Regions from separate parts of the Thalassotalea sp. SU-HH00458 genome, predicted to be linked through region 1. Evidence: predicted binding sites of a transcription regulator. Region 1 holds the regulator's gene; the other holds the start of a gene.
What was found. The regulator FNR, encoded in region 1, switches genes on or off when oxygen is low (the NO sensors DNR and NnrR bind a similar motif). The targets are predictions, from matches to a motif close to TTGATCTAGATCAA.
Positions count from the first base shown of each region.

Region 2: hemN (oxygen-independent coproporphyrinogen III oxidase) is a predicted target of FNR. The motif match lies at 3,352-3,365, and genes of this name have one in related genera.

Region 1 is NZ_BAABWW010000013.1:23,039-31,210, forward strand. Features, by position in the region: gene ABXH06_RS16700 (transglutaminase TgpA family protein) at 1-1,861, opposite strand, end outside; gene ABXH06_RS16705 (DUF58 domain-containing protein) at 1,918-2,907, opposite strand; gene ABXH06_RS16710 (AAA family ATPase) at 2,940-3,863, opposite strand; gene ABXH06_RS16715 (M14 family metallopeptidase) at 4,111-5,160, shown strand; gene ABXH06_RS16720 (sulfite exporter TauE/SafE family protein) at 5,234-5,899, shown strand; gene fnr (fumarate/nitrate reduction transcriptional regulator Fnr) at 5,944-6,663, shown strand; gene uspE (universal stress protein UspE) at 6,854-7,783, shown strand; gene ABXH06_RS16735 (PEP-CTERM sorting domain-containing protein) at 8,129-8,172, opposite strand, start outside.
Region 2 is NZ_BAABWW010000004.1:325,084-333,255, reverse strand. Features, by position in the region: gene ABXH06_RS08450 (methyl-accepting chemotaxis protein) at 1-1,001, shown strand, start outside; tRNA gene ABXH06_RS08445 (tRNA-His) at 1,055-1,130, opposite strand; gene ABXH06_RS08440 (DUF1285 domain-containing protein) at 1,329-1,865, shown strand; gene hemN (oxygen-independent coproporphyrinogen III oxidase) at 1,922-3,292, opposite strand; gene ABXH06_RS08430 (DUF2489 domain-containing protein) at 3,419-3,907, opposite strand; gene yihI (Der GTPase-activating protein YihI) at 3,917-4,489, opposite strand; gene ABXH06_RS08420 (VOC family protein) at 5,309-5,839, opposite strand; gene ABXH06_RS08415 (M61 family metallopeptidase) at 5,989-7,767, opposite strand; gene purU (formyltetrahydrofolate deformylase) at 7,871-8,172, opposite strand, start outside.

The DNA of each region.
Region 1 (8,172 bases):
CATGACCTTTCTTTAATCCAATTTGAGTTAATTTTTTGTGAATTTGTTGATAATAGTAAATCCAACGTGGTGCCCGTGTGTTGATTCTACCCCACCACTGCCTGAGCCAAAAAGTTATAGCAACCATGAATAATGTAGCTGATATAACCAAGACAGTAGCAAGATCAAAATTTTCTCCAAACCAACTAGTGAACAACTGACTTTGTTTTTCTTGCGTAAAGTTTATAACCAGTTTAGTCCATAGGTAATCAAGCGCTTCAAATTGTAGTAATAATTGACTCAACCAAAAACCTGAAAAGTAGTTATAAACGTCAAAATTATTTGATAATGATTGTTTTTCTAAAAGAAGTTGCTGTGAAAACCCTTGTTCTACACGACTTGGCTCAACCGAAGCCGTAGGATCTACCCTAACCCAACCTTCGTTTTCTAACCAAACCTCACTCCACGCATGCGCATCCCTTTGTAAAACACTAAAATAATTACCTTGGCTATTATATTGGCCGCCTAAATACCCCAATACCATTCTTGATGGAATGCCGGCGGCTCGCATCAGAAAGGTAAAACTACTGGCATAATGTTCACAAAAACCTGCTTTTGTATCGAAATAAAACTCATCCAAACTATTATTAGTTAATATCGGCGGGTTAAGTGTATAGCGATAATTTTCTTGTCGAAATGTCGTTAACACCTGTTCTATCAGCTGTTTGTTATCAGCGTATTTACTTTTAAGCTGCTTGCCAAACTCAACGAGTAATGGATTCGTATTTGGATTAATCGCTAAATATTTATTGTGAATTTCTTTGGTCGATAATAATGCTGGCGGATTACCAATCAAACTCGTCACTGAGTATGATAAAGGCTGGGCAATTTTTTCCCGACTTAAAATCGTACGATCTTTCAATTGGAAGACGACTTTGTTCTGTTTAACGTCTTCTAATTTTGCTACATCTAACGCATACAACCAACGTTGAAAACTAGGCTCAGCTATCACTTGATAGGATAATTGAGGTGTACTTATATCGATATTTTGAACCGACTGTTCAGGTTCAATCAGATCTTGTTTACTTTTTTTACTCCTTCGCCACGTCGTACCGTCAAATTGATCTAAGACAATGGCCCGCCAATACATTTGTCGATAACTTGGCGTGGTCTCGGTAAATTCTACTCGAAATGCTAATTCATTTGATAAAGCTAAACGAGAAATATCACCTATGGTGACTTCGTCACTTAAGCCGGTTTTGGCAGAATTGGCCAGCGGAACATGCCATAAAGGAGAGAGCTTTGGCATAAATATAAATAATACGATGGCAAGAGGTAAACTTTGCAATAACAATTTTGCTGTTTGCTTGATGTGAGTAGTTAAATGATTATCTTTAGAAAAATAATTCAATAACCATGCTAGGTTTAATATTAGTAAACAAAATATCACCACGGTAAAGTAAATTGATTGTGTAAATATAAACGCCGTCGCTAGTATAAAAAGGCCTTGGACAACGAGCTGATAAAAATCCTTTCGGTAGCGTAGTTCAAATGGTTTAAGTAAATAAGCCAAACACAATAAATGGACCATTCCTAATAAAAGCCCTAAATGTTTAGCAGAGATAACTAATAAAAGACAGCCAACAATTGAGACTAAAATTTTTACCCAATTTGCAGGTTTTGCCATATATTGCAAAGATATAGCAAGTTGCCAGAGCAAACATAATAAACTTAATGAAATAAACCATAAAGCCAGCTCGGTCATTAATGCCGATAAATTAAGTAGTTGAATAAAGATCAATTGCAACTTCAGGGCATTAGATAAAGTAATTTCAGCATGGTTGCTAGCTTTAGCTTTTTTATTGCTTCGAAAAGAAAACATGCTAAGTATCCTTTTGATCAAACATACTATTTACCATTTTAAAGTCGTAAAATATATTAAGCATGATAGATTGCCAGCGCTTTTAAACATTGATTAACATGCGCTTGTCCACTACCCGCTTCAATAAATGCTTCTTGACTTTGACCGGGTAACGATAAACCAAATTCAACCCCACTTTGATGATATTGAAGCACTAAATAGCACAGATTACTGAGTTTATTTTCTACTGTTGAACTTGGCATGTCATTAAAATCTAAAATCAAAGCATGACTATGAGGATCACTATGTTGCTTGGTATGCCAAATATTCCTTTTAGCCACTTGTTTCCAAGCAACTTGACTTAAAGGCTCCCCGCGTTGATAACGCTTTAAATCATAAAAGTCGTCACCTTTTGTTAATACACTACTTTCAACCGCTAAATTATCTTCAAGCGGAGCGCTGACATGGTTGTTAGAATAGGATTGGCACTCAAGCACTTTGGGAAAGCAGATCACGCTAATATCAAACTTTAATTTTGTCCAACATTTGAATAGACCTAAAGGATATTCACTAACAATAATTAAACGACCAAGGTGTTTTTCCCCTCGAGTTTTATATTTTACAGGGATGGTTACGGTTTTTTTATCTTTGATTGAAGCCACTGAGATAGGTTTTTGTTCTGAAAAGGAGAAAGTAAAAGATTGTTTATATTGCTGAGCTGAAATATTAATAGGAATGATAATTTCTTCATCAACAAACCCAAAATAAATACCATTACCGTCCACTTGTAAACCCGCCATATTAAAAAAACTATAAAACATGGTTGTGATAAATAAACTCGTAAATAAATAACTCAAAAGGATGATGAGGTTATTTTGATAATTGGTTCCTAAAATAAAAAGCAAAACGATAAAAAAGATGAAGGCAAGACCAAATCGGCTAGGCAAAATAAAGATATTTCTTTGTGCAAGCTTATGATTAGGCTGACTTGGCATACGTTGATTCAACCAAGTATCAAACTTTTTAGTGAGAAATTGGTCAATTAATCGACTTAACTTACGTAACATAGCTTATGAGCATCCATGATGAGTTAAACGTTTTAATCACTGAAAAATGATGCGCTATCAACTGTACTCAGTATTTGTGTTGAGAATGATTCGTGACTGGTCATTTGACGCCCAACCATTCTATGTTCACAGACGGCACTAAACACTGATTTAATATCGTCAGGAAGGACATGATCTCGATTATCAATAAATGCCCAAGCCTTCGCTGCAGCGATCAGCGCTTTGCCTGCTCTAGGTGATAACGGATTTACGGCTAATTGGCCACTGCGAGAATGTTCAAATAACGCAATAACATAATCGATAACCGGATCTGAAACATAAAGATTACTGATTTGTTTTTGTATTGTTTGTAATTTTTCTAGGGAAATAATCGAATGTATTTCCTCATAATTTAACGAAATATTGGCAGATTTTAATATTTGTTGTTCCGCCTTTTTATCTGGGAAGCCTAATGAAATTCTCATCATAAAACGATCTAGTTGAGATTCTGGCAAGGGATAAGTTCCTGCATGAAATAATGGGTTTTGTGTTGCAATGACAAAAAAAGGTCTGGGTAAAGAATGCGTGCAGCCATCAAGACTAACACTATTTTCTTCCATCGCTTCTAATAACGCACTTTGTGTCTTAGGGCTGGCTCGATTGATTTCATCGGCTAAAACGACTTGGTTAAAAATAGGCCCTTTGTGCAAGGTAAACGTATGTTTTTCTGTATCGAAAATTGACACGCCTATAACATCAGCAGGCAACAAATCGCTGGTAAATTGAACTCGTTGATAATTTAACCCTACTGAAGACGCTAATACATGGGCTAAAGTCGTTTTTCCCATACCGGGTAAATCTTCAATCAATAAATGCCCTTTTGCTAGTAAACAGGCTAGTGCTAATTTGACTTGTTCAGGTTTACCGATCACAAATCGTTCAATCTGTGATAACGCTTGAATGACGAGTTCTTGCATGAATATCCTTTTACTAAAATGGTTTAATAAAAATTTATTGACCTTAATCAACAAGTTCTACCTTTGAGTATGACATGCTATCTGCTCGTTAACAAAGCAGATGATAGAAACTTAAATAGTGCCTGTTATTTCTACATAATAATGAATTGTTTTTACACGTCAAAGTGTCCGTTGATAACTACAATATTAACTTTTAATCAATAAAAACAATCCGTTAATGATATTACTTAGTGATAATAAAAAACATATGAATATAGATTTTTATGACATTGAATATTTAAATAACCCAGACCCAATTACGCTTAAAGCCGACTTTAAACAGTTTTTATTATCATTAGATGTACCAACCGTGATTGATGTAGCCGGTAAACATGTTGATAAATGTCGTGTTATTGTCACTTTATTGCATGGCAATGAACCATCAGGATTAATTGCCATTCACCGTTGGTTGACTTCCTTAGGGGAATTACCGAAACCGCAAACGAATATTAGGTTTATTATTTGTTCAGTAGAGGCCGCGAATGCCAGCCCGTTACTAAGTCATCGTTTTTTAGCGCATGGAAATGATCTAAATCGCTGTTTTGGTATTTCACGAAATGATGGTTACTATGCTCGAGCTCGACTCATTGAAGAAGCCATTAGAGAAGTAACCCCTGAATTCGTCGTTGACTTACATAACTGTTCGGGTTCAAGTCCTGCATTTGCTGTATCGCCGATATTATCAATGAAAGAAATCGCGTTAACTTCATTTTTTTGCGATGCGGTAATTTTATCAGGCTTACAAATAGGCGCATTAACTGAACAAGCTTTTAGTTGTCCAACCATAACAATTGAGTGTGGAGGCAGTAATGACGAACAAGCGCATGAAGTCGCTTTTGAAGGAATACAAAACATCGCTGAATGTCCGCCTAACGTTAATTTCCCACAAAAAAAATCCGTTGAGATAATCTGTAAACCTTTACGGTTAACGTTAAAAAACAATGTAGAACTAACCTATAGCCATCACTATGAAGGTGAATCTGGTGTGACGTTATTAGATAATATTGAGCAATTTAATTATGGTGGCGCTCATCAAGGTCAAATGCTAGGTTGGTTAGATTCAAAAGGGTTAAAAAATTTACAATTATTAAATGAAGATCAAGAAAACGTTATCGACGAATTTTTCACTTTACGAGACAATCAATTAGTCTGTGCAACTCATTTGAGAATATTTAAAGCTACAACAAACGAGTTTATCGCCAAAAATGATTGTTTATTTTATGTCGTTAAACATTCTTTAGGAACCTTTGAAAAGTGATAAATTGTTTTTTACCTGTGATGAATAATGTTAACCTCCTGCCAAGATTGTCAGTAAAAGATATTGTCTTTGTATGGAATTAGATTTTCTATCAGCCTTCGTCATCGGTTTATTAGGTGGTGGACATTGTATTGCGATGTGTGGAGGCATTACCACCATGCTTACGTCTGCACTACCGCAACAAATAAACAAAACCCCCTTTATATTAAGCTATAACGTAGGGCGAATATTTTCTTATTCTTTGATAGGTGCTATCGCAGGTTTAACCGGCTCACTCGCAATTAAACACTTAGGATTTCCTATTGTCACTTTAAAAATTATTGCCGGTATTTTTTTAATCTTGCTCGGATTATACATTGGTCAATGGTTATTATGGATATCAAAAGTTGAAGTAATTGGTAAACACCTTTGGCAACACTTATCGCCTTTAAGTAAAAAGATAATTCCGATAAAGAGTGTAAAGAAATCTTTCCTTTTAGGTACCTTATGGGGTTGGTTACCATGTGGTTTAGTTTATTCAACATTAACCTGGTCTTTAGCCAGCGGCAACGCAATAAAAGGAGGTTTGATCATGATGTTTTTTGGGCTTGGTACTTTACCTGCGTTATTGACGGTTTCATTTGGTTTTACTTTTATAAAGCTATTAATGCAAAATAATTATTTTAGAAAAACTATGGCGTTATTACTAATAAGTTATGGTATCTTGACGCTAAAATTTGCATATACACAAATGTTCTAATACCATACTCGAAGTGGATAATTAACTTAGATGTTAAGGAAAATATGTACAAGAATCAAAGCGCATCACAACAACATATTCATTGCCAAAATTGTAGCATCAGTGAACTTTGTCTACCGTATTCTCTTGATGAAAAAGAGTTAGAAACCCTTGATGAAATCATTGACCGGAAACGCCCTATCCATAAAGGTGAGCAGCTTTTTCAAGATGGTCAAACTATGCAGTCCTTATACGCTATACGCTCTGGCACTTTCAAAACGTTTACGGTAAACGAAAGTGGTGAAGAACAAATTACCGGCTTCCATTTAGCAGGAGATTTATTAGGGTTTGATGCCATAGCAGAGTCTGAACATCCGAGTTTTGCAAAAGCATTAGAAACTTCAATGGTTTGTGAAATCCCCTATAATACCTTAGATAATTTATCTAATCATATGCCAAAGCTTAAAAAGCAAATCCTTCGTATGATGAGCTCTGAAATTAAAAATGATCAAGAAATGTTAACTTTATTGAACCGTAAGAATGCTGAGCAGCGTCTTGCTACATTTTTATGTGCCTTAAGCGCCCGTTATCACGCTAGGGGATTATCAGCCACTGAGTTCAGGTTGACGATGACTCGCAGTGATATTGGCAATTATATCGGCTTAACGGTTGAAACAATTAGTCGGTTATTAAATCGATTCAATAAAAATGACTTAATTAAAGTTGATGGCAAGCTTATTACAATTTTAGACAGCGATAAGCTTGAAGATTGTGCTGCGCTATAGCAGCACATCACTCTCCCACATACTTTTGCCTTGCGTAAATATATCTCAAACATCTGCAAAGTATTTGCTTGCTTAACTTTTCCTTCAAAACGACCAATTTATTGATTTAAAACAATCTTCAACTATGTGTTATATAAGAATATAACTATACTGATAGTAAATCATTAACATGAGTTATTCTGGAGCGAATATGGAAAAGTATCATCAAATATTAGCAATCATAGATCCAACCACTGAAGATCAAAAAGCCTTAAAAAGAGCAATTGAATTAGCCAAACAAACTCAGGCCACCATCACAGCTTTCCTTTCGATATATGATTTTTCTTATGAGATGACTACCATGCTGTCAAACGATGAGCGTGAAGCTATGCGCAACTCATTAATTAATGATCGTATTCAATGGTTGAATGAGTTAATTAACGTTTTACCGCACGATAATATTGCAATAGATACTAAAGTAATTTGGCACAATAGACCTTTTGAACCCATTATTGAAGAAGTATTAAATAATGGCTATGACATAGTCATTAAAGGAACACATCAGCACGATAAATTAAAATCAGTCATATTCACGCCAACTGATTGGCATATATTAAGAAAATGTCCCTGTCCTGTTTTATTAGTGAAAGATCATTTATGGCCAATGAATGGCAATATTGTCGCGGCACTCAATGTAGGCAGTGCTGAAGCAGAGCATCAATCTTTAAATGTAAAAATCACAGAAGAAGCGATCAATCTATCAAAATTGATCAAGGCAAATGTTCATTTGGTCAACTCTTTCCCTGGCACTCCCGTTAATATCGCAATTGAGATCCCTGAATTTAATGCAAACGAATACAACGAATCCATGTTAAGTCATCATATAGAAGCGATGGATGAGCATGCTCAACAGTTTGCAATCAGTAAAGAGCACACCCATGTGGAAGAAGGTTTACCAGAAGATATCATTGTCAGGCTGGCAGACGAATTAGATGCAGAATTAGTGATCTTAGGTACTATTGGCCGAACAGGATTATCCGCTGCCCTGATCGGGAATACTGCTGAACATTTAATTGATAATTTAAACTGTGATGTTTTAGCCTTAAAACCGGATGGATATGTTTCACCACTTGCAAATTAACGCTTATGTTAAAGACCATTTTATCAATGTATTAAATAATAAGTTTAATACGCAAACAAGGTAACACATTGCTTGTTTTATCTACTAGGGCCGTTTTGCTGAAATAGCAAAGCGGCTTATTTTTTCAGTAAAAATATTTATTTTTATTTTTATATTTATCAAGAAAATTAATTAACAAAAGTGATGAAAGAACTTTAACAGACTAATGTTGATTGATTCTGATGGAGACAATTTAAAATAACAGCCCAAAACGGCTCAACATCAACGTTAGATATGGTGTTGTTTGTCTTTAAAAATAAAAACACTGATCTAATTGATCAGTGTTTTACATTACCACGTAAATATTTAACCTTTTTGGTTAAATTTACGGAAAGCCAACCCTATTAAGC
Region 2 (8,172 bases), on a different contig from region 1:
TTGCAAAACGAATTTCAACACCAATCATTGAAGTGGCCGCTGTTGCAGAAAAAGTGGCCAGTGGTGACCTGACGATGACCATTGAGCAAACCTCAACTGATGAAGTTGGTCAATTACAAAAGGCCATTAAACACATGGTGGCAAACCTATCGAGTATGGTGAGCACTATTTCAGGAATTTCCTTACAACAAGCTTCCACCTCTGAGGAATTAGCTGCAATCACCACACAAACGAATAAAACCGTTGCGGAACAACAATCTATTTCTGAACAACTCGCTACTGCGATGCAAGAAATGGGGTCTACGGTGAACGAAATTGCCCAAAGTACAGCAACCACATCAACAGCGGTAGATAACATTCAAGGGAAAGTACTCGATGGTTCAAATAAACTCAATGAAACTTATCAATCAATTATGAGCATGGCGACTCAAATTCAAGAATCAGAACAAAGTGTTAAACGCGTCAGAAGTGATTTTGACCAAGTTGTTCATATACTCGATGTAATAAAAGGCATTGCTGATCAAACCAACTTGCTGGCATTAAATGCAGCCATAGAAGCAGCAAGAGCGGGAGAGCAAGGGCGAGGTTTTGCTGTGGTAGCCGATGAGGTAAGACAACTAGCACAGCGAACTCAAGATTCAACCAAAGAAATAGATAATATGATCAACACCATAGTCAATGGTGCAAATTCGTCCGTTGAAATTATGTCAAGTAGTGTGACACATGCAACAGATGTGCAAGAGCATGCAAAAGAAGTGATGGAATTAAATAAAGTGGTTGAAAGTGAAATGCATCAGATCACTGACTTAAGTGCACATATTGCGACGGCAGCAGAAGAACAAGCCGTTGTGGTTGAAGAAATTCTACAAAATGTAGAAACCTTAAATGTTGGTGTTACCGAAACCAGTCATGCCACAGATAATATTGCAGAATCAAGTGTTGAGCTTGCTAGGTTAGCCACTGAATTAGAAAAAGAGTCGTCAGCATTTATTACCAAATAAATATAAAATTTGATTTTCGGTAAATTTGCAAGGTAACTATTTTGCTATGAGAATGGGGTGGCTAATGGGACTTGAACCCACGACAACCGGAATCACAATCCGGGGCTCTACCAACTGAGCTATAGCCACCACTGATATTACTTGAGGCGCCTTGTCCTATAGGTGACAGGAAAAGCGCGGAGAGTATATTGCATTTATATCTCGATTGACAAGAAAAATCTTTGCTTTATCGCCAAAGTGTCCAAAAGATGTACCTTTGACTTTATTTTTCAATAAATCTCATCGTTTGTTACTATAAATGACCGCTTATTACCGTTAGGTGAAATCATGTCTTTAGATAAGTTATCAGAACAACTTAAATCAAATGCCACACAAAAAATGCCGCCTGTTGAGTTGTGGGACCCACCATATTGTGGCGAAATAGATCTCCAGATAAAAGCGGATGGCCAGTGGTTTCATAATGGCACGGCCTTTAAGCGCATGTCTCTAGTTAAACTATTTGCTTCGGTATTGAAAAAAGAAGCCGATGAATATTTTCTCGTTACCCCGGTAGAAAAAGTCAAAATTACCGTAGAAGATGCCCCATTGTTGATCACACAATGGATTTGGTTAGATGATGAACAAACCGTCATGCAACTAACTACCAATTTAGATGATACGTTTATCTTGTCTAAAGAGCATCCGTTGACTATCTCTGACGATGGCGGTCTTTACGTCACCGTTCGCCGAAATTTGATGGCAAAAGTCCATCGAAATGTTTATTACCAGTGGGTTAATTTTGCCCAAGAAGTTGATCAAGAAAACGAGGTAGCCTTAGCCATCACCAGTGATAGTGAGCAGTTTATTTTAGGGTATTTAGAGTAAAGGCTGATTTATGCTATCTAAAAATACCTCGACTGTTTCACGAGTGATTTTTTTAATTAAATCACGCGTGAAAAACGTTGTTGATTGATGTGTTGTTTCATGTAGGCGTCGAAACTCATACAAATTATACGTATCAGTAAACGTGCCTTTTGATCGACATGAATGGCATCTTCCGTTAACTCAATAAGACCATCATTAATAAAAGGTGTTAACAGCAATAAATCTTCTGAAAAGTAATCATCAAATTGGATATCGTACTTTTGACTAATAGTATGTTTATTGAGGTGAAGATTACACATTAATTCACGGATCACTTCGCCGCGGATCACATCATCTTGGTTTAATTCTACTCCTTTAATCTGCGCGTTTTTTCTTGATTCAATCGCTTTATAATACTCTTGAAGCTCTTTAATATTTTGGCAAAAAGAGTGTCCGATATTACTGATTGATGATACTCCTAGCCCTAAAAGGTCACAATTGCCTTGAGTGGTATACCCTTGAAAGTTACGATGAAGAGTGCCATTTCTTTGCGCGATAGAAAGTTCATCATTCGGTTTGGCAAAATGATCCATACCAATAAAGTCGTAACCAAAGCCGCACAGTTTTTCGATGGCGAGTTTCATTAAAGCAAATTTTTGCTGTACATTCGGCAGCCATTCATCGCGTAATTTACGTTGTGCTGCAAACCGACTCGGAAGATGGGCGTAGCTAAATAATGAAATACGGTCAACATCCATTTCATGAGCTTTATGTAAAGTTCTGGTAAAGGTCTCTATGGTTTGATGAGGTAGCCCATAAATTAAATCTATATTTATGGATTTGAAGCCTACTTTTTTAGCATGAGCGATAAAATCACTAATAAATTCGGTAGATTGCACCCGATTGATGGTTTCTTGTACTTTTTGGTCGATGTCTTGAACACCAATACTAATGCGATTAAACCCTAAGTCATAGAGGTGTTCAGCTAAATTCATTTCAATTTCACGAGGATCTATTTCAATGCTCATTTCCACGTGTTCTGCAAAATGAAATTTCGATTTTAATAACGTCACTAGTTTTGTGATTTGTTGATGCGTTAAAAAGCTTGGTGTACCACCACCCCAATGTAATTGTTTTACTGTGTATTCAGTGAATAATTCGGCGCGCGCACTAATTTCTTCTGCAAGGTACTCTAAATAAGTGTCAGCTTTGCTGCGATGGCGGGTAATTACTTTGTTGCAGCCACAGTAATAACAAAGACTATGGCAGAACGGAATGTGAACATATAAAGATAATTCACGATTAGGAGAGTTTTTTATTGCTTTGATAAAGTCTTGATCTGAAAAATCATCATGAAATTCTAAAGCCGTTGGATACGAAGTATAGCGAGGACCACTGGTGTTGTACTTATTTAATAGTGTACTGTCGAAAAATTGATTGGCTTGCATGAGCGTTCACTAAACTAAAAAACTATGAGCTTATTATAATGAAGTGACAGCTTGTGTTATTGATCACGCTCAAGCTTTAGGTGAACTATTGTCTTAAATAAAATATCAGCTAATGTAACTCACATACTAAGTAAGAGCGGCGACCCTTTCAGCAGCATATTGATGTAAAGTGTTTACATTTTCTTTTACTGCATCGGCTAATCGCGCTTCAATTTTTACCCGCTCAAAGTCGAGTTTCATTCGCTCTCGTTTTTCAAGTTTTTTACGTGCTTCTAAAATCGGCATATGTTTTATCGCTTCATAGAGCTCAAAGATAGCAGGAAATTGTTGATGATGATTTTCGCTGGTTTTGAGGGAGTCGAGCAATACCGACAGTCGCCAGCAACCTTCAGAAATATCACATTGTTCTTCTTTCATTGCTCTGACGATAATCACAATACTGTCGAGTATTTTCTTGTCATGCTGATTGAGAGAACGCTGACGTTCTTGCTCTGCTTGCGCTTGCTGTGCGGTTTGTTTTTTTAATTGTCGTAAGAGTTTAATCGCATAAAACGCTAAGGATGCAACAATAAGAACAGCGATTACGATTAAGTAACTCCATGGATTTGCAAACATTTAAATACCTTACTCGAAATCTGAAAATTTATTATTGTCTAACTTATCCCACAATGCGTCTTCATCAACTTCAGTATTAGCTTGCTCTGTTGACACTAATTCATCGTCATCATCTAAGCCTAGTTGCTCTCTTAGGTTGCTATGACGATCCATTTTTAAATTAAAGTAGTCAATTTCTTCTTCGCTTAGCGCTATTTCATCGTCTTGTTTTTGTAAAATCTCTTGAATACGAGCATCCGCTTCGATTTCATATAACTCTTCTTCTAACGCTTGTTGGTTATCAACAACTCGGATGGCCGCTATTGGCGAGGCTTTAGTTTGTTTCGGTGTGGATTGTTTTTCCGCCATCGGGGCTTTGGTTAAGACGATGGGCGTTTTACTGCCAATTCTTGGATCTTTATTCGTCTTTGAAGCAGCATTTTTATTTTGCTTAACTTGTGCTTCTTGTTGACGGTTGCCTGGCGCCTTACCGTGCTTTTTCTTGACTCTTTTATTGCTCACTTCTACGGTTTTTTTTCTATCTTCTTTGTTGGCGCTAATAGGAGCAATACCCGGTTTTCTTGATTTTTTCTTACGTGACATAATTTTCGAAGTTGGTTAACGAGCAATAACGCTATTTTACGTTAGTTTGCGAGGAAAAGGGAAATTCAATGAAAATATATCGCTTTTTTCGATTTAAAGAAGAAAAAACGACGGCATTGCCGTCGTTCATGAGATTATAAATTTGACTTAAACTGCAAATATTATAGTCCAATTCTTAAGTGGTAATCCTAACCTATTAGCACAGTCCCTGTAATTTTGAGTAATTTATACAATGTTCCAGTATTGTTATTAAGCTTCCCTAGTCTTTTATTTTTTTTGGTCATCTTGACACTTTTTTAGGCTATCCCTACTGTCCCCCTGGACAAGAAATAAACGATCTTCCTTAACTTTAGTTAACCATCCCTATTCGAATTTATCATATTCTTTGAATACATATTGCTGTCCGTGCAACATCATCCTTTTTATTATTGCTACTTTGTAGCTGGAAATACTTTACCGAAGTGAACGAATGGAGCAAGTAATAAATAAAAATTAATTGACAATTTAATTGATGTTTATTTATTAACTTACTGTTTTTATTTGTTAAATTCATGTTACAAATTTATTAATAGTTATCGTATTTGTTATTTAATGGTCAATGTCTTACAAGATTAATAGCCATTATCTTACGCTAGGCTTGTTTGAATTTTATACGAATATTTTCGTGGATTAGTGATTGTCTACCATAGTAAAGCTATCTTTTCATCGCTAAGTTAATGAATTTTAAGCCGAGATTGATCAAGTAATAAAAAAGCCCATAGCTAGGATATGGGCTTTCAATGATGCATCATAAAAATAATTAACTGCTACAGAGTAACGTTAATCGTGCTCGTGTAACCATGCTGCATGTTTAGGGGCACGTTTTGTCACTGCCCATTCATCTATCATGGCATGTGCAACGTCATTTAATTGTTTATATTGCTCAGGCGTACCAATATCCGCGGCTAATTCCAAACGATGGCCACTAGGGTCGAAAAAATAAATTGATTTAAACACCCCATGATGAACGGGGCCTAATACTTCGACACCTTTTTCAACCAATGACTCTTTTGCGGCAACTAAAGCATCAACATCAGCAACTTTTAACGCCAAATGTTGCACCCAAGCTGGCGTATTATGGTCACGGTCCATATCATCAGAGTTTGGTAGTTCAAAAAAAGCTAATACATTGCCCATGCCTGCATCTAAGAAAATATGCATGTAAGGATCAGGTGCTTTGGTTGAAGGGACTTCATCTTCAGCGATAGCGAGAACTAAATCCATGTTTAGCTTATCTTTATACCACTCAACGGTTTCTTTAGCATCTTTACAACGATAAGCAACGTGATGCACTTTTTCAATTTTGATCATTTTAGTATCTCTGCTGTTATTGTCTTACTTTGGCTAAGTGTAATATAAAGTAACTTTTGTTACTAATTTGTGCGGCTTTCGCCTACACATAGTCTTGACGATATTGTTCGTTAATATTTACACTCAGTGTCAAAGTCATAACGACAGCGTTAAATAATGACCTGCCATTTTTGACTAAGTGCCTTGTCTGTTTCAGATAAAGTGACGCCAGTTAACGGTGAGTCTGTAAACTGCAATGTACTCGTTAATAACTGATCATCACGTAAATAATGACAAATCACCTCACTATTTTCAGGTAAATAATTGGCTAGTTGTTGTATCGACTTCTCCGTAGCATGCATATTATCGACAGCTATAATGACATCGTTTACGGCTAAACTGGCTTTGGCGGCAGGAGAATCTTCAATCACTTGACTAACTTTTAAGCCGATTGACTGTGGCTTATAGTGGGCGCCTATGTACGGTACATAGTTTGTGGTAATTGTGGTCTCCATTTTATTCAGTTCTTTGAATTTACTGGTATTGAATGAAACGCCAACCTTGCTTAATAATTCAGACAATTCAACTCGTTTGGCAGTATTTAGTAAATTTTTAAAATCGTCACTGATATCTTCATTACACAATATATTCACGATATTAATAAAATCTTCTTGCTGAGTACCGATATTTGGACGACCAAAATGTATCCATAATTCTTTCATTAAATGGTCTAAACTGTATTGACCTGATGATTTTTCGCGAATGGTTAAATCTAACCATAATGCAATTAAAGAGCCTTTTACGTAATAGCTAACAATATTATTTACGGCGTCAGGACCTTGTTGATAAAATTTAGTCCAAGTATAAAAACTTGATTGAGTGACACTTTGTTTAAGTTCGCCTTTACCACGATACACACGTGTTGCAGCTTTACTTAAAATGGCTAAATAGGCTTCAAAAGTAATGATCCCTGCACGAAATAGGGAAAAGTCATCATAATACGACGTGATCCCTTCATACGCCCATAATTGTTCCGTGTAAGACTCTTTATCTAGCTGATAAGGAATAAAGGCTTTAGGCTTTATCCGGCATATGTTCCAAGCATGAAAGTATTCGTGGGAACATAACGATAAAAATGCTTGATAATCATCTGATAACTCATGTGGAGTATTGGGATTAGGCAAGTCGAAACGACTGGCTTGTAAAATGGTGGAGTTTTTATGTTCAAGGCCACCAAATCCATCGGCTAATAAATGGGTGATAAACCAATATTCTTTAAAAGGAACTTCACCAAATAAATTAATATGGTGTTGGCAAAGCTTACTCACATCAGATGAAATTCTGGCACGGTCACCATAATGTTTACTGGTGAAAACCATATGGTGAATCACGCCTTCCACTTCAAATTCAAAACTGTCGAAATCGCCAATGGCAACAGGGCAGTCGATAAGATGAGCATAATCATCGGCATAATATTCGCCAAAGGCATACTTAGCGGTATTTTTACTTCGAGGTAATCCCGTTGCTACACGCCAATGTGAATGATCACTTGGAGAAGATATGTGTAAAGAGCAGGCTTGTTCTTTAAGCTCCTCAATGGCCAAGAATGTTGAACTGCCATTAAAAAATCCGCGTTGATTATCTAAATAGGCGGTTCTTACGGATAAGTCGAAAGCAAATACCTGATAGTTGAGTGTAGTTTGCTTATTTTTTGCTGTAACTTGCCACGTTTGTTTGTCGATGGCGTGTAACTCAAGTCGGTTATTTTGTTCATCCGTTGCATTGATCGCAATCAGATTTTTCGCAAAATCACGGATCATATAACTACCGGGTAACCAAGCAGGAAGCGAAAGCGTGTAGGTTTTATCGGCTTCACTTTGAAAGTGAATACTTACATCAAATAAATGACTGTTGAGGTTTGAAGGAGATATTTTATATTGAACTGTCATTGTGACTAAACTCTAATTGTGCATTAGGGCTTTTATACCCTAATGCCAAAGAAATTCATAACGCCATAATGAGAAATAGCAAAAAAATTTTCACTAAATGATATTAAGTTAAAATAATTGTTTTATCACCATTTAAACAAATACGTTGTTCGGCGTGCATTTTTACGGCATGACACAAAGCTACCGCTTCTAAATCATGACCTAAATGCACCATCTGTTCGATGGTGAAAGCGTGGTTAATAGGCTTTACTTCTTGCACAATAATAGGACCTTCATCAAGGTCAGCTGTCACATAATGTGCAGTCGCGCCAATTACTTTTACCCCACGCTTATGAGCTTGATGATAAGGACGAGCTCCTTTAAAACTAGGTAAAAAGGAATGATGGATATTAATGGCGTGGCCGC